4 regions of the Mesorhizobium sp. C089B genome follow, and region 4 is predicted to be linked to each of the others. Evidence: predicted binding sites of a transcription regulator. Region 4 holds the regulator's gene; each other region holds the start of a gene.
The links. Region 4 encodes PhoB, which activates phosphate uptake and scavenging genes when phosphate is short. Its sites were predicted from a motif close to TGTCATNNANCTGTCAT; they were not measured.
Positions count from the first base shown of each region.

Region 1: a site for PhoB is predicted at 2,348-2,364, ahead of olsB (l-ornithine N(alpha)-acyltransferase). Genes of this name have one in related genera too.
Region 2: a site for PhoB is predicted at 2,892-2,908, ahead of NLY44_RS11990 (esterase-like activity of phytase family protein). Genes of this name have one in related genera too.
Region 3: a site for PhoB is predicted at 2,681-2,697, ahead of NLY44_RS23835 (DUF1045 domain-containing protein). Genes of this name have one in related genera too.

Region 1 covers NZ_CP100469.1:3,581,357-3,585,873, reverse strand. Annotated here, with positions in the region: gene grpE (nucleotide exchange factor GrpE) at 1-502, shown strand, start outside; gene NLY44_RS17785 (trimeric intracellular cation channel family protein) at 648-1,280, shown strand; gene olsB (l-ornithine N(alpha)-acyltransferase) at 1,409-2,284, opposite strand; gene NLY44_RS17775 (response regulator) at 2,561-4,517, opposite strand, start outside.
Region 2 covers NZ_CP100469.1:2,365,262-2,369,778, forward strand. Annotated here, with positions in the region: gene NLY44_RS11975 (sugar phosphate isomerase/epimerase family protein) at 1-595, opposite strand, end outside; gene NLY44_RS11980 (Gfo/Idh/MocA family protein) at 592-1,623, opposite strand; gene NLY44_RS11985 (LacI family DNA-binding transcriptional regulator) at 1,818-2,843, shown strand; gene NLY44_RS11990 (esterase-like activity of phytase family protein) at 3,005-4,480, shown strand.
Region 3 covers NZ_CP100469.1:4,805,785-4,810,301, forward strand. Annotated here, with positions in the region: gene iolD (3D-(3,5/4)-trihydroxycyclohexane-1,2-dione acylhydrolase (decyclizing)) at 1-261, shown strand, start outside; gene iolE (myo-inosose-2 dehydratase) at 407-1,324, shown strand; gene NLY44_RS23825 (hypothetical protein) at 1,334-1,582, shown strand; gene iolB (5-deoxy-glucuronate isomerase) at 1,772-2,584, shown strand; gene NLY44_RS23835 (DUF1045 domain-containing protein) at 2,739-3,446, shown strand; gene NLY44_RS23840 (alpha-D-ribose 1-methylphosphonate 5-triphosphate diphosphatase) at 3,481-4,517, shown strand, end outside.
Region 4 covers NZ_CP100469.1:3,931,086-3,935,602, reverse strand. Annotated here, with positions in the region: gene pstB (phosphate ABC transporter ATP-binding protein PstB) at 1-725, shown strand, start outside; gene phoU (phosphate signaling complex protein PhoU) at 767-1,471, shown strand; gene phoB (phosphate regulon transcriptional regulator PhoB) at 1,488-2,177, shown strand; gene NLY44_RS19445 (ROK family protein) at 2,208-3,443, opposite strand; gene xylF (D-xylose ABC transporter substrate-binding protein) at 3,710-4,517, shown strand, end outside.

The DNA of each region.
Region 1 (4,517 bases), 350 kb from region 4:
GAAGGACCGCGCGCTGCGCGTCGCAGCCGAGATGGAGAATCTGCGCCGCCGCACCGCCCGCGACGTGCATGATGCGCGCGCCTATGCGGTGGCCAATTTCGCCCGCGACATGCTGTCGGTGTCGGACAATCTGCGCCGCGCGCTCGATGCTATCCCCGCCGAGGCGAAAGCGGCCGGAGATGCCGGCTTCAAGGCGCTGATCGACGGCGTCGAGATCACCGAGCGCGCCATGCTGTCGACGCTGGAACGGCATGGGGTGAAGAAGCTTGAGCCAGAAGGTGAGAAGTTCGACCCGAATTTCCACCAGGCGATGTTCGAAGTGCCCAATCCCGATGTGCCGGCCAACACCGTCGTCCAGGTCGTGCAGCCGGGCTATTCGATCGGCGAGCGCGTGCTGCGGCCGGCCATGGTCGGGGTCGCCAAGGGCGGCCCCAAGATCGCGGCCACCGAAGCGCCGGTCGAGCCGGGGCCGGTGAACGAGCAGGCCGAGAAGGATGCGTGAGTAGGGTAGGCAGTAGGGAATAGGGAATAGGGAATAGGGAATAGGGAATAGGGAATAGGGAATAGGGAATAGGCAGGCGTATCAATCGCGCGGCTTCGTGTTATTCATACTTTCCCTAATTCCCAATCCCTACTACCTCATGTCCCTGACACCCATCGACCTCCTCGACTATGCCGGCGTCGCCGTCTTTGCCGCGACCGGGGCGTTGGCGGCTTCGCGCAAGCAGCTCGACATTATCGGCTTCCTGTTTCTGGCCAGCGTCACCGGCATTGGCGGCGGCACGCTTCGCGACGTCATCCTCAACCTGCCCGTCTTTTGGGTCGCCAACTCCGGCTATGTGCTGGTTTGCGCGGCGGTTGCGGTGCTGGTCTTCTTCATCGCCCACCGCGTCGAATCCCGCTGGAAATGGCTGCTCTGGCTCGACGCCATCGGATTGGCGGCCTTTTCCGTAATGGGCGCGGCCAAGGGGCTGGCCATCACCGGCTCGCCGGTCGTCTCCGTTGTTATGGGCGTGTTGACCGCCACATTTGGCGGCATCCTGCGCGATCTGCTGGCCGGCGAGCCATCGGTGCTGCTCAGGCCCGAAATCTACGTCACCGCCGCACTCGCGGGCGCCGGCCTCTACACACTTGGCGATCTTGCCGGCCTGCCGCCGCTCGCCTCGGATATCGCCGGCTTCGTCGCGGCTTTCCTGGTGCGCGGCGGCGCGCTGAAATTCGGCTGGACCTTTCCGTCCTACAAGAGCCGCCCGGGACGGCGACCGGAGGATATTCCGTAGGGAGAGGGATTAGGGAATAGGGAATAGGGAATAGGGAATAGGGAATAGGGAATAGTCGGTAGTCAGCAATTCGCGGCAGCCTTCACTACTGCCTACTGCCTACTGCCTACTGCCTACTGCCTACTGCCTCACGCCGCAAAGCGCTGCGCTTCCCCGCCATAATAGTTGACGTAGCGGGCGCCGATTTCCTTGACCGGCATCACCACGAACACATCGACGGTGGAGAACTCACGGTCGATGACGCAGCCGTCGCCGATGCGGGCGCCGACGCGCAGATAGCCCTTGACCAACGGCGGCATGGCCGCAATCGCCGCCTTGGCGTTGACCGCCTCGATCGGCATAAGGTCCATCGAGCAATAGCGCCCGGAGACCGCCCGCACATCCCAGGCGGAGTTGGTCCGGCAGTGATGGGCAAGGTAGGTGAGCGCCTCGGCATGCGCAGCCGGCACCGTGCCAGGGAACGAGGCACAACCGGTCATCACGCCGATCTCATAGTGGTTGATGTAGGCCCAGATGCCTTGCCACAGCGCCTCGATGGTGCGCTTCGAGCGGTATTCCGGCAGCACGCAGGAGCGGCCGAGCTCAAGGAAGCGCTGGCCGGGATGGCGGGCGATCAGCTTGGTCAGTTCGAACTCGCCTTCGGAATAGAAGCCGCCGGCGGTCGCCGCAATCTCTTGCCGCAGCAGGCGGTAAGTGCCGACGATGCGGCGATGCTCGGGGCCGGAGATCGAAGTGTCCAGCACGAGGAGATGGTCGCACAGCGGGTCGAAGCGGTCGGCGTCGCGCCGGTCCTGCGCCTGGAACAGGTCCTTCCTGGCGCCAAGCTCGTCATAAAACACCCGGTAGCGCACTTCCTGCGCGGCGGCGATCTCGGCCTCATTGCGGGCAAGCCGCACTTCGAGATTGCCGATACGGCCCAGCGGTGCGCCTGTTGCGACGGCATCGGCGTTCCGCGCGGCGAGCAAAGCGCCGCCTGCGCTGGGCCGAGTGTCACATTCCGGCATAACTGTATGCACGAGTGATTCTCCTTCGAGCCATCCCTCTTGGCACGGGGATACGGTGTAGGTGCAACAGGATTGTGACAGTACCGTGATACGGCGCGACGGGCAATACTTCGTCGGCTGGCGAAAACCCTCATTCGGCTACCTACGTGACGCGAGGATTGCGCCAGCGTCACCTTGAAGCGCGTCGCGCTGGGACGATTCACGCGACGCGCTTCAAGTCTTTGTTTTGTGCATGTCGTCTTCTCAAAACCGGGGCCATTTTCGAGCGACATGAATTCAGGCGGCCACCTGGCCCTCGACGGCATGGACCAGCGCGTCGGGATCGAGCGGCTTGGTGACAAAGCCGCTGGCGCCATGGGCGAGCACGGTGTGGCGGGTCTTTTCCTGGCTGTCGGCCGAAAGCACCATGATCGGAACCGGCGGCACAGCCATTTCCTCCTCGTGGCGGCGGATGGCGGCGATCGCGTCCAGCCCGTCCATGACCGGCATGTGCAGATCCATCAGCACCACATCGAAGCGGTTTTTCAGCCCGGCTTCGGTCACCGCCTCGACCGCGGCCTTGCCATTGCCGACCACTTTCACGCGATGTCCCGCCTTCAAAAGCGTGGCGCGGGCAAGCATGGCGTTGATGTCGTTGTCTTCGGCGATCAGCACCGACAAACCTTGCTGGCGCCCGCCATGGGCACGAAGCGAGGACGCGCCGGTCTTTTCCGGCTTGGGCGGCGGCAAGGCAGGGGCATGACTGGTCAGCAGCACGCGCAGCAGGGTTTCGCCGCGCACCGGCCTCGCCAAGAAGGTGGCGTAGCCGCTGGTGCGGAATTCGCCAAGCATGCCGCGGTCGGTCGGCGCGATCAGCGTGATCGCCTCGCAATCGGCAAAGCCACTCTGGCGCAGGCGCTTGAGCAGTCTGCCGTCGCCGTCCTCCAGGGCCGCGTCGATCAACAGCACATCGCAATGTTCGGCGAAGGGCGTCGCCTGGGAAGCGGTTGCGGCGACGTCGACGGCGCCGCCATGGGCGCGGATGGTGCGGGCGATGGCGTCCGCCTCGACGGCGTTCTTCGACACGATCACGGCGCGCCGGCCGGCCAGGATGTTCTGCCGGTTCTGCGGTGCTTCGGTTGCTCCTGCGGCCGGGATCTCGAAGACGAATTCCGATCCCTCGCCAAGCCGGCTCGACACCGAAATGGCACCGCCCATGGCGGCGACCAGGCGCCTCGATATGGCCAGACCGAGGCCGGCGCCGCCATGGGTGCGGGTCGAGGTGCCGTCGGACTGTTCGAACTCCTCGAAGATGCGCTCCATATCCTCTTCGCGCAGGCCAGGGCCGGTGTCGGCGACGGTGAAGCAGATGCGGTCGCTGGTCTCGGTGCGGGCCCGTGCAACCGAAACCAGCACGCCGCCGGTGTCGGTGAACTTGATCGCATTGCCGATCAGGTTGAGCAGCACCTGCCTGACTCTTCCCGGATCGGCCATGATCATCTGTGGCACGTCGGGCTCGACATGACAGCCGAGGCCGATGTTCTTGGCGAACGCTTTCGCCGCCATCAGTTCGATGATGTTGTCGGCAATTTCACGCAACGATGTCGGCTGCGGTTCCGGGTCGAAGCGGCCGGCCTCGATCTTGGAATAGTCGAGCAGGTCTTCGATGAGCGCCAAAAGCGCGCTGGCCGAGGTCGAGACGGCGCCGACATAGGTGCGCTGCTCGGGCGACAGATTGGTGTCGGCCAGTAGCTTGGCCATGCCCATGATGCCGTTCATCGGCGTGCGGATCTCATGGCTGACGGTGGCGAGGAAGCGCGACTTGGCCTGGCTGGCATATTCGGCGCGCTCGCGCGCGGTGATCAACGAGGATTCGGCGCGCTTGCGGGCGGTGATGTCACGGGCAATCGCCCGGTGCGAGACGGCGCCGCTATCCTTGTCGCGCACCGACAGTTCGATCCACGAGAACCAGCGCGGACCGTTCGGCGTGCGGATGGAGACGTCGGTGGAACTCAGGCATTCGTGATCCGAAAAGGCGGCGTCGGGAACGATACCGACATCGATGCCGAGGTCGGCCAGAGTCCTGCCGGCAAGGTCGCGCTGATCGGTTCCGACGAGGCCGGCGAAAACCATGTTGGCATAGACGATGTGGCCGTCGCGGTCGCGGTGGACGACGAGATCGCCGAGCGCATCGATCAGCCCGCGAAAACGCTCCTCGCTCTCCTGCATCTCCCACATGCGGTCGGCCAGCGTC
Region 2 (4,517 bases), 1.6 Mb from region 4:
GCGGCATCGGGTCGATGAGGTAGACAAGCTGGTGGCAGGGCTCCCATTCGAGGCCGAGATTGTCGTCGGGCAATTCGTTGAACATCAACTCCCAGGCATCGGGATTGTGGGCGATGTTCCAGTCGCCGGCCGCCCAGTTGCCATCCATGGCGCAATTTTCGAAGGCAATGCGCACGCCCTTGTCGGCGGCGCGCTTGGCCAGTGGTCCCCAGACCTCACGGAAGCGCGGCAGGCTGTCGGTCAGCTTCTTGCCGCGAAGGCGGCCGGTGAAGCCGCTGACCGTCGAGGCGCCGAACAGATGCGCGTTGTCGATGACGGTTTCCCAGGCCGCGAGCACGCCGCGATCGACCTCGCCATCCTCCAGCGGATTGCCGAACACGCCGATCGACGACACGGCGACATCGGCATCGCCGATCGCCTCGCCAATCTCACCGGCGAGCCGCCGCAAATCCTTGCCGCCCAGCGTCTGCCAGAAGAAGGGCTGGATGCTCTCGAAACCGAGCGGCAGAATCTCTTTGATGTAGGCGGCGGGGTCTTCGAGATTGGCCCGCACCATGGTGCCGATCCGGATGTCGAGAAGCGGGTTTGGCATCATGATGCTTCCTGTGTGATTGCGACGCGCCGTCCGGTCTCGGCGCTTTCGATGGCGCCGAAAACCATGGCCAGGCTTTTGATGTTGTCGCTGCCACGGGTTTCCGGCTCGCTACCGGTCTCGATGGCGTGGATGAAATCCTTGATGACGCCGAGATGACCGCCGATGCGGTCGGCGGGATCGAGCGGCGGCACGATGATGGGCTGGGTCAGGTCGAAAAGGCCGTCGCGGACCGACAACACAACTTCGGCCTTCAGCCCGTCCTCGCCGTCCCAGACCAGGCTGCCGTGCTCGGCGACGATGCGCCATGTGCTCTCCCAACTGGTGCGGAAGCCCGCCGCGCACCAAGAGCCTGCATAGGTGAACCGCTTGCCGCCACCGAGATCGAAGATAGCGCTGGCCGAGGAACCCTGCCGGTACCAGGAATTGGCCGGCTCCCATTCCTGGCAAAAAACACCGGCGGGATCGCCTGCGACCATGTAGCGGGCGGCATCGAATGTGTGGATCGCCATGTCGAGCAAGAGCACATGCGCCATCTCCTCGCGAAAGCCGCCGAAATGCGGCGCGACGAAGAAGTCGGCATGGATGCTGGTTGGCTTGCCGATGGCGCCGGAGTCGAGAAAGCGCCTTATGCGCCGGACATTGGCGACGTAGCGGCGGTTCTGCACCACGGCATGAACGCGCCCTGCCTGGCGCGCCGCGTCGACAATGGCGCGGGCATTTTCCGGAGTATCGGCGAGCGGCTTTTCGGTGAGCAGATGGCAATGATGGGCAAAGGCGGAAAAGGCGACGTCGCGGCGGGCGGCGGGAACCACGACATCGAACACCGCTTGCGGTTTGGTCTGGTCGAGAACCTGATCGAGGCTGGTGCCGATGACGACGCTATCGAGCCCGTATTCGCGTGCCCTCGCCCGCGCCCGTTCGGCGTCGAGATCGACAAGGCCGACAATGGCGAGCCCGTCGATCTGCCTCGCGGCATCGAGCCAGGCCTTGCTCATCGCACCACAGCCGACGAGGACGGCATTCATCATCCGGCATTCCTCCCGTCCGGTCCCTCCAGACCGAATGTCACGGCATTTGCGGCATCACCGTAAACGTTTTTCCGTAAACGTTTACGAGAACACACCCGATGGCGTAGAATGTCAATCGGCTGCCAGCGAAAATCATCCCGAAGCCTTGGCCTGGGCGGCAGCCGGTGCTAGCCAAGACAGGGGGAGAACTGTCCTTGGCGTCCAGCATCCATGACCTTGCGCGTCACCTGAACATTTCGATCGGCACCGTGTCGCGGGCGCTGAACGGCCGCGCCGACGTCAACGCCGACACCCGCCAGCGCGTGCTCGCCGCCGCCAAGCAATTGAACTATTCGCCCAACCAGTCCGGCCGCAGTCTGCGGCAAGGCACCACCCATTCGATCGCCTTCATGCTGCAGCCGCATCCGGGCGACCAGCAATATGGCGAACCCTTCTTCATCCCGTTCCTGATCGGTCTGCAGGGCCGACTGGCCGAGGATGACCTGGATCTGATGGTCGTCATGGGCGAGCCCGGCCAATATCAGCAGGAGAGGCTGCGCCGCGTGGTTGAGACGCGCCGAGCCGACGCGGTCGTGTTGGCCAATACACGGCGGGAAGACGATCGGATCGACTATCTCAGCAAGGCTGGCTTTCCCTTCGCCACGCTTGGCCGAAGTCAATCCGGCGACGACACCTATCCTTCGCTCGATATCGATTTCGAGAGGGCGGGTGATGAAGCCGTCGACCGGCTGGTCGCGCGCGGCCACCGCCGCATTGCCGCCATCCGCCCTTCGCTGGATCTCAACTTCGGCTACCTGTTCCTCGACGGCTACCGCAAGGCGCTGGGGCGGCATGGCATCGAAGTCGACCCCGGCCTGATCGCCGACGGCTTCATCAACGAGGCCGGAGGCTACCAGGTGACGCCGCGCGTGATGCTCTCCAAGGACCGGCCCACAGCCATCATCTTCAACAATGACGCAATGGCGCTCGGCGGCTGCAAGGCACTGGCCGAGATGGGCATCAGGCCCGGCCACGACATCGCGGTGATCGTCATCGTCGACACGCCGCTCTGCCGTTATTTCTCGCCGGCGCTGACCGCCTTCCGTCCGTCGCTGGAGCCGATGGGCCGGCGGCTGGCCGAAATGTTGCTGGCCTCGCTTCCCGCCTTTGCCGGCCCGGAAGGTCCGCGCATCATCCGCGAAGTCTGGCCGCTGGAGCTGATCGCGCGCGACAGCGATTGATAGTGCGTCTCTCCCTTCTCCCACAAGGGAGAAGGAAGAGGCCCGCTCTGTCACGCAGGTATCATGTTCGCGTCCTAGACCGCTTTGCGAGAGGGCGACATCGTCGATGCGATGCGGTGGCCCCTTTGCGCCGCTCAAGGCTTGTCACAAAGAGGATCTCCATGAAAATCTCGCACCGAACCGTGTCGCTCGGCGCCGCGCTGGCGCTGTTTACCGCCCTGACCCCTGCCCTTGCCGACAGCACAGCCACCGTTGGTGGCTTCGTCAACAAGGGCCTGGTCGGCGTCGGCCGCATCCCGGCCGATCAGAAGGACAAGTTCGGCGAGACCTTCGGCTCCGGCTCCGGCATGTCCATCGACGCCGCAAGCTGGACCCGTGGCGCGGACGGCTACAAGGGCTCGCTCTGGTTGCTGCCGGACCGTGGCTACAATGTCGTCGGCACCACCGATTACCGGCCGCGCCTCAACACTATTCGCATCGAGTTCACGCCGGTAGCACTAGGCGCCACGCCCACCTCCGGCCAGGAACAGACAGGCGTCAAGGCGACGCTAGCCGATTCGCTGCTGCTCACCGACGACAAGGGCGCAGACGCCACCGGCCTCGATCCGCTCAACGGCGTGCGCGCGGCGAGCGGCGACCTGCCGATCCTGCCCGAGGCCAACGGCAAGCTGGCGCTCGACAACGAGGCGATCGCGCGGCTGCCCGACGGCACCATGTTCATCTCTGACGAATACGGCCCCAACATCTACCGCTTCTCGGCCGACGGCCATCTGTTGTCGGCAACGCAGCCGCCGGCCGCTTTGGTGCCGATGCGCAAGGGCGGGCCGAACTTCGCCTCCGACAATCCAGGCCCCGGTGCAGCCGAACCCGATCCGAAGGATCCCGAAACCGGCCGCCAGAACAACCAGGGCCTCGAAGGCATGGCGCTGACGCCGGACGGCAAGTCGCTGATCGCTGTGCTGCAGTCGGCGCCCCGCCAGGATGGCGGCGATTCGCCCGCGACGCGCCAGAACACCCGCGCCCTGGTCTACAACGCCTCCGACCCGGCCCATCTCAAGCTGGTGCATGAATATGTCGTGCCGCTGCCGGTGTTCAAGGTCACCAAGGACAAGACCAAGGTCGCCGCGCAGAGCGAGATCATGGCGCTGTCCGACAAGACCTTCCTGATGCTGGCGCGCGACAGCGGAAACGGCCAGGGGGTGAAGGGCGATACTTCGCTGCTGCGCCAGATTTTCGTCGTCGACGTCTCTGGCGCCACCGACATTGCCGGCGGCGCCTTCGATGCCGCCGACAAGCCGCTGGCGCCCAAGGGCGTGCTCGACCCCTCGGTGACGCCGGCCAAGCTGACGCCGTTCATCGACATCAACGACAACAAGGAACTCGGCCGTTTCGGCCTGCATGACGGCAAGCCCAACGACAAGAACAATCTGTCGGAGAAGTGGGAAGCAATGTCGGTGGTCAGCGTGCTCGATCCGGCGCTGCCCGACGACTATTTCCTGTTCGTCGGCAACGATAACGACTTTCTCACCGAGGACGGTTTTCAGGTCGGCGCGCCCTACAAGGCCGAAGACGGCGCCGATGTCGATACCATGTTCCTGGTCTATCAGGTCACGCTTCCGGGCCTCGCCAAGAAGTAGCCGTATACGGAGAGGCGGACGCGCTCGGCGCGTCCGC
Region 3 (4,517 bases), 870 kb from region 4:
GACTTCGCCGCGCATGCGGCGAGCATGGGCGCTATTGCCGAGAAGGTGCCGTCGATCACCGGCCTGGAGACCGCGCTGCAAAAGTCGAAAACCAACGACCGCACCACCGTGCTGGTCATCGACACCGACCCGCTGATTTCCACCGATGCCGGCGGCCATTGGTGGGATGTCGCGGTGCCGGAAGTCTCCGCACGGCCGCAGGTCAACGCAGCCCGCAAGGCCTACGACGAAAAGCGGCAGATGCAGACAATCGGCGATTGATGTACATGCACCCGGCCCCTACCTCCCCCTTGTGGGGAGGTCGGACCGAAGGTCCGGGTGGGGGTCTGGCGCCGCACCCCACCTCGCTGCTTCGCAGCGACCCTCCCCACAAGGGGGAGGGTGAACAAGAAACCGGAGCTAAAACTTGAAAGCCAAACTGGGCATGTCCCCCATTGCGTGGTGGAACGATGATCTTGCCGAACTCAGCGACGACGTCTCGCTGGAAGAGTGCCTGCGCCAGTCGCGCTCGGCCGGCTTCACCGGCATGGAAATGGGCCGCCGCTTTCCCAATGACCCCGAAATCATGCTGCCTATCCTGAAAAAGGCCGACGTGACGCTGTGCGGCGGCTGGTTCTCCGGCACGCTGGTCGATGAGGACATGGGCAAGAACAAGGATCGCATCCAGCCGATGATCGACCTGTTCAAGGCGGTGAATGCGCCTTGCATCGTCTATGGCGAGGTCGGCCGCTCGATCCAGGGTGATCGCTCCAGGCCTCTCGCCACGAAGCCGAAATTGTCCAACGACGAGATGAGGGCCTATGCCAGGCGCCTCACCGAATTCGGCGAATGGTGCGCCGAGCAAGGCATGCCGCTGTCCTATCACCATCACATGGCGGCGGTGGTCGAGACCGAGCCGGAGCTCGATGCCTTCATGCGCCATTCCGGCGAAGGCATTCCGTTGCTGCTCGATGCAGGGCATCTCGCCTTTGCCGGCGGCGACGTGCTGCGCGCCATCGACAACCACCACAAGCGGATCAGCCATGTCCATGTGAAGGATGTGCGCATGGGCGTGATCGACGGGCTCGACCGCACAAAGCAGTCCTTTCTCGACGCCGTGGCGCTCGGTGCCTTCACGGTGCCTGGCGACGGTTCGCTCGATTTCGGCGCCATCGTGCAGCGCTTCGCCGACCATGGCTATGAAGGCTGGTTCGTCGTCGAGGCCGAGCAGGACCCGAAGAAGAACCCGCCGCTCAAGATGGCGCAGGTCGGCCACAAGGAATTGATGCGGGTGATGACGGCGGCCGGCTACACGGTGGAAACGCAGGGTTTTCCCAATGCCTGAGGCGATCCGATGAAGGATTACGAGCACCCGTTCTTCCGGCCGCTGTGGCGGCGCGTTGCCGTCGTCGCCGTCTGCGTGATCTGGGCCGGAATAGAATTCGCCTCCGGCACCCCATTCTGGGGCATCATTGCGCTCGGCTTTGCCGCCTACGCCGTCTGGCAGTTCTTCTATCTTTACAAGCCGGTGGAGGAGAGCAAGGCTGCGCCTGATCGACCGCAGACCGGCGAAGCGAAGGCGGACGCCGAACCGAAGGAATGAAGCGGCCGCGGCTCGGAAGGGCTTGCGGGTCGGACACTCGACACCTGGCGTATCGCCTACGTCGGTGATTGCCGGAACGTCCCTCGCTTCGTCATCCTAGGGTCTTCGCGACGGAGCTTCGTTCCTGCTTCGCCCTAGGATGACGAAGTTGAGAGGCCGACCTCGAAGACTTGCGATAGGAGACAAAACATGTCGAAACTGCTCGTCAAAGCCGACAAGGGCCATGGCCGCGTCGCCCATGTCACGCCCAAAAGCGCCGGATGGACCTATGTCGGCTTCGACCTGCACCGGCTGAAGCCGGGCGAGACCGCATCCGGCAAGACGCAGGATCGCGAAGTCTGCCTGGTGTTCGTCACCGGCAAGGGCACGGCAAAGGCCGGCGGCCAGGAACTCGGCCTGCTCGGCGAGCGCATGTCGCCCTTCGAGGGCAAGCCGTGGTCGGTCTATATTCCGGAGGGTTCGGACTGGTCGGTCAGCGCCGACACTGATCTCGAACTCGCGGTCTGCTCGGCGCCGGGCCTGGGCGGCGGCTTGCCCGTTCGCGTCACCGCACCCGACGACCTCGGCCAGGAGACTCGGGGCAAAGGCACCAACACGCGCTACGTCACCAACATATTGCCCGAGGGCAAGCCCGCCGACTCGCTGCTGGTGGTCGAGGTCATCACGCCCGGCGGCCACACATCGAGCTACCCGCCGCACAAGCACGACCAGGACAATCTGCCGGCCGAATCCTATCTCGAGGAAACCTACTACCACCGCCTCAACCCGCCGCAGGGCTTTGCCTTCCAGCGCGTCTACACCGACGCCGACAACACCGGCGCCCGCGAGCTGGACGAAGCCATGGCGATCGAGGACGGCGACGTCGTGTTGGTGCCCAAGGGCTATCACCCCTGCGCCGCCTGCCACGGCTACGACCTCTATTACCTCAACGTCATGGCCGGGCCGACGCGGACATGGAAGTTCCACAACGCGCCCGAGCACGAGTGGCTGATGAAGGCCTGACCGCCTCTGTCTTTCAGGTGAAGTTATTGGTCCAGCAGGAAAAAATCGTCGGCTAACGATCCATGGGGTCGATTTGCCTTCGAAAACCCGCATAAGCTTCGTCAATCCGTCATGGAAATCACTTATGGCAGCGGGCTGACGAGGATTTTTTTCGATGCGCTACGCCATCTATTTCACCCCGAGGCAGGACGAGCCGTTGGCGCGGATCGCCGCCAACTGGCTGGGCCGCGACCCTTTTGGCGCCGCCACCAGGCCGGTCGAGGCGGTGGGCGAGCTGTCGGCGGCCGAAGTCGCCTTTCACACCGCATCGGCGCGGCGCTACGGTTTTCATGCGACGCTGAAAGCGCCCTTCCGGTTGGCCGCCAACGAAACCGAAAGCTCGTTGCGCGCGGCGCTGGACGCCTTTGCCGAAGCAACGCCGACGGTCACCATCCCGCGCCTGGTCGTCAGCCAGATCGATGGTTTCTTCGCTTTGCTGCCGGAAGGCCCGCTGCCGCCGCTCAACCGTTTCGCCGATGATGTCGTGCTTAGCTTCGACCGTTTTCGCGCGCCGCTCACCGAGGCCGAGATCGAGCGGCGCAGCCCGGATTCGCTGAAGCCGGCCGAGTTCCGCAATCTCTGCCAGTGGGGCTATCCCTATGTGTTTGAGACCTTTCGCTTCCACATGACACTGTCCGGCCGGGCCGGGCCGCAGGAAAGCCAACGTCTGCGCGCGGCAATTGACAGCCTGTTCGCCGATGTGCTGCAGCAGCCGGTGCTGGTGGATGCGCTGACGCTGTTCGTCGAAACCGAACCGGGCGCTCCGTTCATCGTGCTTTCGCATCATGCGCTCGGCCGCCGCGCTGCCCGAAAAACCGCCTGACCGCAATTCGTCCGAGTAAGCAAGGACTGCCTGAATGACCGCCGAAACTGTTCTCCACAACGCCCGCATCGTGCTTGCCGACGAGATCGTCGAAGGGTCGCTCGCGCTGCGCGACGGTTTTATCTCCGGCATCGACGCCGGCACCGGCCAAATCGGCGGGAACATGGCTGGCGAGGACATGGGCGGCGACTACATCATTCCCGGCCTGGTCGAGCTCCACACCGACCATCTCGAAGGCCATTATGCGCCGCGCCCGAAGGTGCGTTGGAACCCGATCGCCGCCGTGCTCGCCCATGACGCGCAGGTAGCGACCGCCGGGATCACCACCGTGCTCGACGCGCTGCGCGTCGGCATGGACGAGGACGCCGACCTTTCCTCCGATGACATCCGCAAGCTGGCCGACGCGATCGAGGACAGCGTCGCGAAAGACCGGTTGCGGGCCGACCATTTCCTGCACCTGCGCTGTGAGGTCTCGGCGCCGGATTGCTTGCGGGCTTTCGCCAATTTCGATGGCGACGAGCGGGTCAAACTGGCCTCGCTGATGGACCATGCGCCGGGACAGCGCCAGTTCGTCAATCTCGAGACCTACGCCTATTACTACCAGCGCAAGCTGAAGCTGACCGATCGCGACTTCCAATTGTTCTGCGAAAAGCGGATGTCGGAATCAGCGAAGAATTCGGGACCGAACCGGGTGGCGATATCAGCCGCCTGCAACGAGCGGGGCATTGTGCTGGCGAGCCATGACGACGCCACATCGGGCCATGTCGACGAAGCGATCGAGCAGGGCGTGCGCGTCGCGGAATTCCCGACCACGCTGGAAGCCGCCAAGGCCTCGAAGGATGCCGGGCTCGGCGTACTGATGGGCGCGCCCAACGTCATGCGCGGCTCCTCGCATTCGGGCAATGTCTCGGCCCGCACGCTGGCCGGCCACGGCCTGCTCGACATATTGTCGTCCGACTATATCCCTTTCAGCCTGATCCAGTCGGCCTTCTTCCTCGGCGACGTCGTCGAGGGCATCTCCTTGCCGCAGGCGGTCGCGATGGTGTCGAAGAACCCGGCCGAGGCCATCGG
Region 4 (4,517 bases):
TCTTCTACGGCGAGAAGCAGGCGTTGTTCGACGTCAATCTCGACGTCCGCCAGAACCAGGTGACGGCGCTGATCGGCCCGTCCGGCTGCGGCAAGTCGACCTTCCTGCGCTGCCTCAACCGCATGAACGACACCATCGATTCGGCGCGGGTGACCGGCAAGATCACGCTCGATGAAGACGACATCTACGACAAGAACATCGATGTCGTCGAACTGCGCGCCCGCGTCGGCATGGTGTTCCAGAAACCCAACCCGTTCCCGAAGTCGATCTACGAGAACGTCGCCTACGGCCCGCGCATCCATGGCCTGGCCAAGCGCAAGTCCGACATGGACCAGATCGTCGAGCAGAGCCTTAAGAAGGCTGCGATCTGGAACGAGGTCAAGGACCGCCTGCAGGAGCCCGGCACCGGCCTGTCCGGCGGCCAGCAGCAGCGCCTGTGCATCGCGCGCGCCATCGCCGTGTCGCCGGAGGTGATCCTGATGGACGAGCCCTGCTCGGCGCTCGATCCGATCGCCACCGCCCGTGTCGAGGAGCTGATCGACGAACTGCGCCAGAACTACACGATCGTCATCGTCACCCACTCGATGCAGCAGGCGGCGCGCGTGTCGCAGCGTACAGCGATGTTCCATCTTGGCTATCTCGTCGAGGAGGGCGCCACCGACAAGATGTTCACCAACCCCGACGACAAGCGCACCCAGGACTACATTACCGGCCGCTTCGGCTGAGCCGTCCGGCGGGTGAATTTTCAGGCACGAGGACCAAGACCATGGGTGAACATACCGTCGCCTCCTTCGATGAAGAGCTCGGGCAGATCAGTAAGCTGATCCGCGACATGGGCGATCTGGCCGGCTCGATGGTCAGCGGCTCGACCAGGGCGCTGCTCAATTCGGACAATGCGCTGGCACAGCGTGTCGTGTCCGACGACGCCATCATGGATGCGCGCCAGCGCGAACTGGACGACCGCGCCATCACGCTGATCGCCAAGCGCCAGCCGATGGCCAACGATCTGCGCGCCGTGGTCGGCTCGATCCGCATGGCGGGCGACCTCGAGCGCATCGGCGACCTCGCCAAGAACATCGCCAAACGCGTCGGCACCGTGGGCTTGAGCGTCACGCCGCGCGACCTCTCGCACTCCATCGATGCCATGGCGCAACTGGTGCTGATCCAGGTGCAAGGCGTCGTCGAGGAATATGCCGCCACCGATGCGGCAGCTCTTGCAAAACTCAGGAATGACGACGAGCGCATCGACGTCAAATACACGTCCGTGTTTCGTGAGCTCTTGACCTACATGATGGAAGATCCTCGCAACATCACCGCCTGCACGCATCTCTTGTTCTGCGCCAAGAATCTTGAGCGCATCGGCGATCATGTCACCAACATCGCCGAAAATGCGTATTATGTGCTGACCGGCCAGCAATTGCCCGCCAATCGTCCGAAGCAGGACGAGACGGCGATGGCCACGCCGGCCTGATGAGGGTGAACTGCCTATGATCGCGCCACGCATCATGGTCGTGGAGGACGAGGAGCCACTAGGCGTGCTCCTCCGCTACAACCTCGAATCCGAAGGCTATCACGTAGAGGTGGTGACACGCGGCGACGAGGCCGAGATCCGCCTGCAGGAAAACGTGCCCGATCTCCTAGTGCTCGACTGGATGGTGCCCGCTGTTTCCGGCATCGAGCTCTGCCGGCGGCTTAGAGTGCGGCCCGAAACCGAGCGGCTGCCGATCATCATGCTGACCGCGCGCGGTGAGGAAAGCGATCGCGTGCGCGGCCTGTCCACCGGTGCCGACGACTATCTGGTCAAGCCATTCTCGACGCCGGAGTTCATGGCGCGCGTGAAGGCGCTGCTGCGCCGGGCCAAGCCGGAAGTGCTGTCCAGCGTGCTCAAGGTCGGCGACATCGTGCTCGACCGCGAGTCGCACCGTGTCTACCGCAAGAAGAGCGAGATCAGGCTCGGACCGACCGAGTTCCGGCTGCTCGAATTCATGATGCGCCATCCCGGCCGCGTGTTCTCGCGCAGCCAGCTGCTCGACAATGTCTGGGGCGAGACGATCTACATCGACGAGCGAACCGTCGACGTCCATGTCGGGCGCTTACGCAAAGCGGTCAACAACGGCCGCATGCCGGATGTCATCCGTACCATTCGCGGCGCCGGCTACGCGATCAGGGAAGACTAGGATGCTGCGCGTCGCGCCGTTGCCGGCCATTCAGGCGACATGCTTGCCGGATTTGGCCTGAATGCCCGGCGCGAAAATCTCCTGATCGACGAAGCCGAGCGCGCGCATGGCACAGCCTTCGCGGATCAGCGGCAGCTCGTTGGGCTCGGTGTCGAAGGAGATCGATTTCGAGTGCTGGCCGCCGGCGGTCTGGGCGATCGCTTCGCGCAATGCCGGCTCGATCAGGTCGAAGGCGGCGGCGCTGACGCCAACCATGGCGACAGGCGCCGGGTCGATCAGCGCAAACAGGCTGCCGAGGCCGAAGCCGAGCGCCTCACCGGCCTTGCGATAGGCTTCGCGCTCCGGGCCATCGGTTTCGCGGGCGCGCGCGGCGAGTGCGCGCATATCAGCGTCGCCGATATCGACCGGCTCGGCATCTTCGCTCATCATTTTGGCGCTGCGCCAGATGGCGTAGTTTCCGGCATAGGCCTCGACGCAGCCGCGCCGCCCGCAGCGGCAGAGCGCGCCGCCCGGACGGTGGATCATGTGGCCGAACTCGCCGCCCGAGGAATGGGTGCCGGTGAACAGTTCGCCTTTCAGCACCAGCCCCATGCCGATGCCGTGCGACAAGAGGATCGCGATGAAATTGTCGCGGTAGCGCTCGGGCTGGCGCCATTGCAGGGCCACCGCCATCATATTGCAGTCGTTCTCCATGGTGGCAGGAATGCCGAATTCCGCTTCCAACATGTCGGCGAAGGCAATGTCGGTCAGTGGCGTGATTGGTGACCACAGCATGGCCCGCGCCTGCGAATCGGTGATGCCCTGGATGCCCATGGCAATGCGGGCGATGCTCTGGACATCGAGGTCCGGGTCCGCGAGACGCCGCCCGACGATTGCTACGCATTCGCCGATCAGCTCGTCGCGCGGCATGGTCAGCGTGTCGAGCCGGCGCTGTTCTTCCGCGACCACCTGGCCGGCATAGTCGATGACGGTGACGGAGAGGAAGTTCAGCGACAGCACCACGGTCATGACCGCCGCCGCTTCCGGGTTGAGGCCAAGGCCGACCTGCGGCCGGCCGCGTTTCAGCGAGCCGGTCTCGCCAGGCTTGCCTTCAATCAGGATGCCTTCTTGAATTAGATCAGACGAGATTGCCGATATCGTCGAATGGCTGAGGCCGGTGGTCGCCGCAATCTCGGTCCGCGACGGCTGGCCGGCCCGGCGCACGGCCGAAATCACCATCGCACGGTTGCGACGGCGCAGATCGTCGTGGCGGATCCCAACCGACATTTGTTTTCCTCCCGGCCTCCTCGCGCCTCATGATAGTGAAGGCGTTCGACGGCACCAGCCAAATATTGGCAGACGCCGGCAGCCCTGTCATTGTTTATTGCGGAGCTCGAAAAAATTCGGCAACGCCATCAGAATCCATCATAATCGATGTTGACAGTGCCTTATCATTGAACCAGTATTTTTTCGAGGCTCGAAAAAATGGAGCCTCTTTGTGCAGGCCTTCGGGCCGGTTTTGTCGCGCCGTGGGCGGCGCAGGGAGGGTTATAATGAACAGATTTGCAGCCGCCATGCTGGCGGGTGTCGCCATGTCGCTGGCGCTGATGTCGGTCGCGCAGGCGAAGGACAAGGTCATCGGCGTGTCGTGGTCGAACTTCCAGGAAGAGCGCTGGAAGACCGACGAGGCGGCGATGAAAACGGCGATCGAAGCCGCCGGCGACAAGTACATTTCGGCCGACGCGCAGTCCAATCCCGGCAAGCAGCTGACCGACGTCGAAAGCCTGATCTCGCAGGGCGCCAACTCGCTGATCATCCTGGCGCAGGACGCCTCGGCCATCGGCCCGGCGGTGCAGAAGGCGCTGGATGAAGGCATTCCGGTCGTCGGCTATGATCGCCTGATCGAGAACAAGGACGTCTTCTACCTGACCTTCGACAACAAGGAAGTCGGCCGCATGCAGGCCCGCGAAGTGTTCAAGGCGAAGCCCGAAGGCAACTATGTCTTCATCAAGGGCTCGGGCTCGGATCCGAATGCCGATTTCCTGTTCTCGGGCTCGATGGAAGTGCTCAAGGAAGCCATCGACTCGGGCAAGATCAAGAATGTCGGCGAGGCCTATACCGATGGCTGGCTGCCGGCCAACGCCCAGAAGAACATGGAACAGTTCCTGACCGCCAATGACAACAAGGTCGATGCCGTGGTTGCGGCCAATGACGGCACCGCCGGCGGCGTTGTCGCCGCGCTGACGGCGCAGGGCCTTGCCGGAACGGTTCCGGTCTCGGGCCAGGACGGCGACCATGCCGCCCTGAACCGCATCGCGCTCGGCACGCAGACGGTGTCGGTGTGGAAAGACGCGCGCGAAC